Regions from separate parts of the Halomonas sp. ATBC28 genome, predicted to be linked through region 1. Evidence: predicted binding sites of a transcription regulator. Region 1 holds the regulator's gene; each other region holds the start of a gene.
The links. Region 1 encodes sigma-54, which starts transcription at its own class of promoters, with help from an activator protein. Its sites were predicted from a motif close to TGGCACNNNNNTTGCTNT; they were not measured.
Positions count from the first base shown of each region.

Region 2: a site for sigma-54 is predicted at 966-983, ahead of E0L35_RS02445 (amino acid ABC transporter substrate-binding protein). Genes of this name have one in related genera too.
Region 3: a site for sigma-54 is predicted at 1,075-1,092, ahead of codB (cytosine permease). Genes of this name have one in related genera too.
Region 4: a site for sigma-54 is predicted at 958-975, ahead of glnL (nitrogen regulation protein NR(II)). Genes of this name have one in related genera too.

Region 1 is NZ_VCQL01000006.1:165,904-168,108, forward strand. It holds gene raiA (ribosome-associated translation inhibitor RaiA) at 1-231, opposite strand, end outside; gene E0L35_RS08750 (RNA polymerase factor sigma-54) at 329-1,744, opposite strand; gene lptB (LPS export ABC transporter ATP-binding protein) at 1,874-2,205, opposite strand, start outside.
Region 2 is NZ_VCQL01000002.1:95,268-97,472, forward strand. It holds gene speE (polyamine aminopropyltransferase) at 1-809, shown strand, start outside; gene E0L35_RS02445 (amino acid ABC transporter substrate-binding protein) at 1,066-2,091, shown strand.
Region 3 is NZ_VCQL01000001.1:170,541-172,745, reverse strand. It holds gene E0L35_RS00810 (diguanylate cyclase) at 1-858, opposite strand, end outside; gene codB (cytosine permease) at 1,136-2,205, shown strand, end outside.
Region 4 is NZ_VCQL01000007.1:117,939-120,143, reverse strand. It holds gene glnL (nitrogen regulation protein NR(II)) at 1-889, opposite strand, end outside; gene E0L35_RS09820 (hypothetical protein) at 1,138-1,422, opposite strand; gene E0L35_RS26935 (DUF4124 domain-containing protein) at 1,359-1,511, opposite strand; gene E0L35_RS26930 (hypothetical protein) at 1,461-1,586, shown strand; gene glnA (glutamate--ammonia ligase) at 1,686-2,205, opposite strand, start outside.

The DNA of each region.
Region 1 (2,205 bases):
TAGTGCGTCGATAGCGGCGTACATATCACTGTCTAGGGCTTCCGCATGTAAGTCAGCACCTGCGGCGTGCAGCGTACAGGCGGCCTGCTGGCGCTCTTTCTCCACTGATAAGGTGACTTGCACCGTAGTTATATTGTCGTAATGGCGCTCTACACGCTCAAGCTTCTCGTTGACATAGTCACGCAAGGCGTCAGTCAGTTCTACGTGATGACCAGTGATATTTACTTGCATTGACGTGCTCCTTATCCATCGGACTGTACTTCGATTGTAACCCTTTTTGCCGCGTTGCAAAGCCCTTGTCGAGAGTTTCCCTGAAACGTTAACGAAGTTAGCGCAAACGACGCCGTTCACTGGAAGAGGGAATGCCCATGGCTTCACGGTATTTCGCCACCGTACGACGCGCCACTTGAATCCCTCCTTCGCCTAATAGCGTCACTAAGCGGCTGTCTGAAAGCGGCTTGCCGGGCGGCTCCTCTTGAATCAGTTTCTTGAGTCGTGCACGGATGGCGGTGCTGGAGTGGCTGTCGCCATCTTGACCGCTCACCTGGCTTGAGAAAAAGTATTTGAGTTCAAACACACCACGGGGTGTATGGATATATTTTTGCGTCGTTACCCGTGAAATAGTCGACTCGTGCATCTCCACGGCTTCGGCAATGTCGGCCAGTATCAGTGGTTTCATGGCTTCTTCGCCGTGCTCTAAAAAGCCAATCTGGCGGGTAATGATCTCGCGACCAACACGCAGCAGCGTATCGTTTCGGCTAGAGAGGCTCTTGATCAACCAGCGCGCTTCCTGCAAGTGCTCTTTGAGAAACTGGTTGTCATCGCTTTTATCCGCACGCTTAATCAAGCTGGCGTAGTCGGGCTGAATGCGCAGCCGTGGCAGGGCCTCGGGGTTGAGCTCTAAATGCCAGCCTTCATTATCGTGGCGGACGACTAGATCGGGGGTGACATAGCTGTCATCGGTGTCGCCGTAGGCGCTGCCTGGGCGTGGGTCTAGGCTGCGAATAAGCAGGATGACATCGGCCAGCTGTTCGTCGTCGAGCCCTAGACGGCGTTTCAGCAGACGCATATCGTCTTTGCCAAGCGCTTCGAGAAACTGCCGCACCAAGCGGCGGGCGGGAACCAGCAGTGGCGTATCATCGGGGAGAGCGGCGAGCTGCAGCATCAAGCATTCACGCAAGTCACGGGCAAATATGCCGGTCGGCTCAAACTGCTGGAGCTTGAGTAGAATGGTTTCCACTTCGCGCTGGCTTAGCCCGTCAATGCCCTGGGCACGAAGCCCTTCACGGATGTCGTTGAGCGGCTGGGTCAGGTAGCCGTTGGCGTCTAGCGCGTCGATTAAACTTTCCGCGACAAGCTGCTCGCGAGCGCTAAAATCGGTCATGGCGAGTTGCCACAGCAGGTGGCCATGAAGGCTCTGCCCGGCTGCCTGGCGCTCAAAGTCGGGGCCTTCGCTGCTGCTGCCCCCCTGGCTTCCCATATCTTGATAGGTATCTGACCAGTCGCTATCTACCGAGAGCTCAGTAGGGATGCTCTCTGACCACTCTTCTTCCTTAGGCTCGCTGACAGCCTGTTCACTAAATTCATCTTCCTGCTCCAGCATGAGATTGGCATCGAGGGCCTGCTGAATTTCTTGACGAAGATCCAGCGTAGAGAGTTGCAGCAGCGCAATGGCCTGCTGCAACTGGGGCGTCATGGTCAGCTGTGTGCCGATACGCAGTTGGAGAGAAGCTTTCATGACCATCTGAGAACCACTCGTTAATCAGAATGCTCCACCCTAGTGCGAGTGAGTGCTTGGCGCAAGTGCAATAAGCATGCCATTGGTCGTAAAGTTGTTTTAAAGCGCTATTTAGGGGCAATTAAGGCAAAAACATTACAGGCGAAAATCGGCGCCCAAATACACATCCCTTACTTTTTGGTTGGTGAGAATCGAGGCGGGCGAGCCACTGGCGATGATTTGCCCATCGCCGACGATATAGGCGATATCGCAAATGTCTAGTGTTTCACGCACGTTGTGATCGGTGATCAGCACGCCGATATGGCGCTGTTTCAGTGCACGAATGATGGTTTTAATCTCACCTACCGAGATGGGGTCAACGCCCGCAAAAGGCTCATCGAGCAGAATAAAAGCGGGCTCTGTGGCTAGCGAGCGGGCTATTTCTACACGCCTGCGCTCGCCGCCCGAAAGGCTCATGCCCAGGTTGT
Region 2 (2,205 bases), on a different contig from region 1:
CTTTCTCACTGAAGATCTCTGAAAAACTGCTGGATGTACAGAGCCAATACCAGCATCTAGAGGTCTACGCCACCGAGACCTACGGCAACCTAATGGTGCTGGACGGCTGCGTGATGCTGACTGATCGCGATAACTTCCTCTACCATGAGATGATTGCGCATCCGGCGCTGTTTACCCACCAAGATCCCAAACGTGTGGTGATCATCGGCGGTGGCGACTGCGGCACCTTAAAAGAGGTGCTGCGCCACCCGAGTGTCGAGAAAGTTACCCAAATTGACATCGACGAAGAGGTCACCAAGGCCTCTGAGCGCTTCTTCCCGTCGTTGGTAGCGTCGAATAACGACCCCCGCGCTGAACTGCTGTTCGCCGACGGCGTCAAGTGGGTGGACGATGCACCTGATGAGAGCATCGATGTGCTGATTATCGACTCCACCGACCCGGTTGGGCCCGCTGAAGGGCTGTTTAAAACCGATTTTCTCAAGCGCTGCCACCGTATTTTGAAAAGCGGCGGCGTAATGGTGCAGCAGAGCGAATCACCGCTTTACCACAGTGGCTCGATCATCCGAGAGCTGCGCAACGACATGTTGAAAGCCGGTTTTGACAGCGTTGCCACGCTGCCCTTCCCGCAGCCGGTATATCCTTCAGGCTGGTGGAGCGTAACATTGGCGGGTAAAGCCACCGACGTGAATACGTTCCGCGAGCAGGCAGCCACCAACCACGACTTGCCGCTTGAATACTATAGCGTTGACGCCCATCGCGGTGCGCTCGCCCTTCCGCCATTTATGCGCAAGGCATTCGCAGCCGAGTAAACCACGCCTAATACCTGCCTTCGTGTTACCGCCCACCTCAGCTTGCCCTATTACGGTGCAATGCGAGGAGGGCGGTAACCTTTTTTGCACCTAGACCTTCGTCTCGAATTCGTTGAGTAGCGTTGAAAAGCGCTGAATTAACGCCTGTACCCTTGTTGGCATCTTCCTTGCTAGGTTTAGTGACATGCTACGGCATGCATAACTATTTCAATTACTGGTTTCAGTAGCTGATTCCAATAACTTCGAGGGAAACTAGATGTTCAATAAAAAACACTTAGCGCTTCTGGCGTCCGCTGGCTCACTTAGCCTGGCGGGAATGGCAACTGCTCAAGCCGACACCCTGGAAGATACCATTGAGCGTGGTGCCGTTCAGTGTGGTGTGAGCGATGGTTTGCCGGGCTTCTCAGCTCCGGACGACGACGGTAACTGGCAAGGTATCGACGTTGATGTATGCCGCGCTGTAGCGGCAGCGGTACTCGGCGACTCAGAAGCCGTCAACTATATTTCACTCAACGCCGTGGAGCGCTTCACCGCCCTGCAATCAGGTGAAGTCGACGTTCTATCACGTAATACCACTTGGACCACTACCCGCGATACTACTCTGGGCCTGAACTTCACCGGGGTTACTTTTTACGACGGCCAGGGCTTCATGGTATCCCGTGACCTGGGTATTACCGGTGCAGACGAGCTAGACGGCGCCTCCATCTGCATTCAGTCTGGCACCACTACCGAGCTGAACCTGGCTGACTACTTCCGTGCTAACGACATGGAATTCAACCCGATCGTATTTGATACCTCTGAGCAAACCGTGGGTGGCTATCAGGCCGGCCGCTGTGACGTGCTAACCTCCGATACCTCTCAGCTAGCGGCGCTACGTATTCAGCTAGACGATCCTTCAGCCTCGATGATCCTGTCTGACGTTATCTCCAAAGAGCCACTAGGCCCTGTGGTTCGTCAGGGTGACGATCTTTGGTTCAACATTGTGAAATGGTCGCTGTTCGCCATGATTAACGCCGAAGAGTACGGCGTCACCAGTGAAAACGCTGAAGAAATGCTTAACTCTGAAGACCCCAACATCGCTCGCTTGCTAGGCCAAGACGGCAACTACGGTGAAGGCATGAACCTAGAAGCAGATTGGGCCTACAACATTATTAGCCAAGTGGGTAACTACGCTGAAAGCTTCGACCGCAACGTGGGCATGGGCTCGCCGCTGGAAATTGAGCGCGGTGTTAACGCCCTATGGACAGACGGCGGCTTCCAGTACGCTCCCCCGATTCGCTAAGCGTCTCGCTTGACCCCGGCCCGCCACCCTCTTCACAGGTATCTGTTTAAAGGACCTGTTTCAAGGTCGTGGCGGGCCATTTGATTGACCTTCCGTGTAGCGGAGACGCCATCC
Region 3 (2,205 bases), on a different contig from region 1:
TTTCTTACGAAGCGCATCTATGGCCTTTGCCATCCGGCCAATTTCATCGTTACGGTCGGTATAAGGCGTGCTGTCAGCGGTCTGGTTTTTAGCGATTTCGGTGAGCGACTTAATTAATACTGGCACGGGTGTAAATAACTGACGCATCAAAATAGTGACTAGCAGGGCTGTCGCGACCAATACCACCAGTAGTGCTATAAACGCTTTGCTGATCAGATCATTACGCATCTGATACAGCCCTTCTTGCTGGCCTATGGTGGCTACTAGAACGCCTAACAGTTGACCATCAGGGGTAACAATGGGCAGCGAACTAATGAAGTGCTCTTCACCGCCAATGCTGGCAAATCCAACATAAAAATCAGCGGCATCCGCTTTTGTTTGCCATGTATCTACCGTCAAGTTGGCAGGCGAGTCTGATGGTGTATTAAGCGCATCTGCCACTACGGTGAGAGCCCCCTCTGATGACTTCGCGAACAGCCACACATTGTTACGTGTTTGTGCACTTGCCAACGCCAATACATCAATCGGGCTAAACCCAGTTTCTAGAACCGACTCTTCATCACCAATCGGGCGCTGGGAAATGATACGCGTGACTTGACCCGTGCCATCGGTCTTAACCGCCACGGACGTATAAATACGCCTAATAGTCGCGCTTACTATCTGGGCATTCACCTGCGCTTCGCGCAACCACTGCTCCCGAGCCCCACGTTCAACCATAAAAAAACCCGACAGCGCCCCCGTTACATACGCAAACAGCACGCCCATCAGCATAAAAATCACCACCTTACCCACCAGGGTATGATGCCAAGGAAGTCTAGCTGCAGGCAGTGAAGCACTCCTATGCTGGGATTCTGGCATCTACTCCGGTTCCTTCAAGGTTATAGCTGCAACGGGCGTATCTGGGCGTAATCGCAATAAGCGACCATCGCTTTAACAAACAAGCTTTTTTGACCACTATTTTATTCGGCAAACGTACACAAACAATTAGGTTTTATTTACTAAAGTATCATTAAAATGAGTAGGCATGTCTTAAAAAAAATGACAAGCGTAATCATTCTTACTGACCTACTCTTTTGGCATATCTCTTGCTTTATAAATAGCTAACAGGTTCGCTGATTTATATTAGGAGAGCGTGATGCATCATTCTGACTATCCACTCAGTGAAGTCCCTACCAGTGCCCGCAAGGGCCTGCTTTCTACCTCGGCAGTACTGCTTGGATTTACGTTTTTCACCGCCACCATGTGGGCGGGCGGCACGTTAGGCCAAGCCTTTCCGATTGGCCAACTGCTATGGATCATCGTGATTGGCAACTTGCTGCTGGGGATGTATGCAGCAGCCCTCGCCTATATTGCTTGTAAAAGCGGGCTCAATTCGGTGCTGATGGGGCGCTTCTGCTTCGGCGAAAAAGGCAGCAAACTTTCCGACTTTATTCTCGGTTTTACCCAGATCGGTTGGTACGCCTGGGGCACCGCCACGATTGCCCTAGTGTTAGTACGCACCACCGGGATGCCTGAATGGCTGAAAATCCCCTTAATGGTGCTATTTGGGTTTGGTTTCTGCGTGACCGCCATGATTGGCTATAGAGGTATGGACTGGCTATCGCGCTTTGCCGTCCCCGCCATGATGCTGTTTATCGTCATCAGCCTGTTTACCGGCCTGGTGGATGTGCGCGGCTTTGCGGGACTGAGCCAGCAGACGCCCACGGAAAGCATGAGCGTAGCAGCGGCGATTACTGTGATTATCGGTACCTTTATTAGCGGCGGCACTCAAGCGACTAACTGGAGCCGCTTCGCCAAAACGCCGAAAATTGCCGTGATCGCGACCCTGGCGGCCTTTTTTGTCGGTAACGGCTTAATGGTTCTGACCGGCGCTCTTGGCACCATGATTTACCAGCAGGCGGATATCGTGGATGTATTGATCGCTCAGGGCTTTGTCACCATCGCCGTGCTGATGCTGTTCCTGAATATCTGGACAACCCAGGACAACACTATCTACAACTTCGCCGTGGCGGGCTGTAATTTGCTGCGCACCGAAAAGCGCCGCCTGGTCACTGTGGGCGGCGCGGCGATTGGCACGGTGCTGGCGGTAGGCGGCATGTATAACCTACTCATCCCATTTCTGGTGTTACTCGGCACCTTTATACCGCCCATGGGCGGGGTGATCATGGCGGACTTTTGGCTCAAGCATAAAGGCCGCTACCCCAC
Region 4 (2,205 bases), on a different contig from region 1:
ACAGTGTTTCCTGCAGCGTATCGGGAATACCGGGGCCGTTATCGATCACGGCGACTTCACTGACCAGCCGGTGACGTTCGGCGCCAAGCGTAAACTGGCGACGGGCGCGGGTGCGTAGTATTAAAGTGGGCTCCGGCGTTTGTGCATCGCTCATGGCCTGTACCGCATTGCGCGCCACATTGAGCACCGCCTGAATCATTTGCGATTCATCGCCGGAAAGATCGGGCAAGCTGGGGTCGTAATCACGGCTGATTGTCACACTAGGGTGTTCGGCAATCAGCAGCGCCCGCACTCGCTCCAGCACCTTGTGGATGTTGACTGGCTCGTGTTTAAGCATCCGGTTAGGGCCGAGCATGGAGTCGACCAGGTCGCGCAGCCGATCCACCTCTTCAACAATGATATGGGTATATTCGCGCAGCGCCGGGTCGTCTAGATCACGCTCTAGTAGCTGTGCTGCCCCGCGAATGCCACCCAGCGGGTTTTTGACTTCATGGGCGAGCCCGCGGGCGAGCACCTTGATGGTCTCCTGGCGTGTGGTTAGCGCCTCTTCCCGGGAGATCTGCATCAGCCGATCCCGCGGCTCTACTTCCAGTAGCAGCTCATCGTCGGATAAGGGCGTCACCGTGTAGTCCACCGTGAGCGGTTCGCTATTCAACGGGGTAATGCGTGCTTCACGCTGGGTATAGGGGTGAAACGCATCCCGCGCCTTGGCCAATACTTCGTCAATGCTTACATCCCCGCCAAGTAGCGTATCCAGGCTGATGCCGTGAACACGGCTAAGGCTGACCGCTAACAACGCTTCAGCGGCAGGGTTCATCCATCGCACACGCAGTTCGCCGTCTAGCAGCAATACCGCTGTGGTGAGATGCTCAAGCAAACGCTGATGCATGGTGGTGTCCTGAAAAATCGCGTCTTCCATCGCCGATACAGACCTACAGGTGGATGATCAATGAGGGAGCTGCAAAAAGCGCGCCAACTATACGTTTATGTCCATTTGCACGGCTTGCGGGCATCGCAGCGAAAGAGCGCGAATCGTTTTAGCGCACTTGCCGTGCCAAATGCTCCTGCTCATGCACCACTTTAGTGCACCCAGGTTTTGGTAGGTAATACTTAGGGCTGTTTTTTTGATCGCGTTTATTAAAGCGCTCTTAAGGAACCGTAATCGTCACCGCTGCCGTGCGGTGCTGTAAACGCTGGCTGCTCTCCAGCATTCTGCCTGGATCTCGTGCCCCCTTGCGGCAGGCCTGTTAACCAGAAGACATCACTGTGCAGCGCTTTCTGGCTAATCTCGCCATTCACCAACAGCCGTACCTGATTGTCGTCGCGCAACGGTGGCGCAATAACCACCTCCACCACGGTCATTCCCTCTTCCACCTGTGCGCCTTGCTGGGGCAGAGCGATGGAAAAGTGGTCGTAGGGCATAAAGGGCTGCTTGGGTTATCGGTAAAGGTAACGTTGCCGTGCTGATCGGTCACCCGATACACCGCCTGCCCGAACGCCGTGCCACCCACTCCCCCACGCCCAAGAGAGCTACCAGCACACTGCTCATCGCCCCTCTGGCACGCTTCTCAGCCTCCCAGCAATAAAAAAACCCCGCCGTAGCGGGGTTCTATTGGCAATCATTGTTACCACCGCCTGGCTGATAGTAACAGCCAGAGGCGAGGAACGCTGATTAACAGCTGTACTTAACAACTGTAGTACATATCAAACTCGATGGGGTGAGTGGTCATACGAATACGCTCCACTTCTTCCATCTTGAGGTCAATGTAGGCATCGATCATTTCGTCGGTGAACACGCCACCTTCGGTCAAGAACGCACGGTCAGCGTCGAGGGCTTCCAGTGCTTGATCCAGGCTGTGCGCCACAGTCGGTACTGACTTGCCTTCTTCTGGCGGCAGGTCGTACAGGTTTTTGTCCATGGCATCGCCAGGGTGGATCTTGTTTTTGATACCGTCGATACCCGCCATCAACATGGCAGAGAACGCCAGGTAAGGGTTGGCAGTCGGATCAGGGAAGCGCGCTTCAACACGCTTGCCTTTCGGGCTGGCGGTGTAAGGAATACGGATTGAAGCCGAACGGTTGCGGGCACTGTAGGCCAGCATGACCGGCGCTTCAAAGCCAGGCACCAGACGCTTGTACGAGTTGGTAGAAGCGTTAGTAAAGGCGTTCAGGGCACGGGCGTGCTTGATGATGCCGCCGATGTAG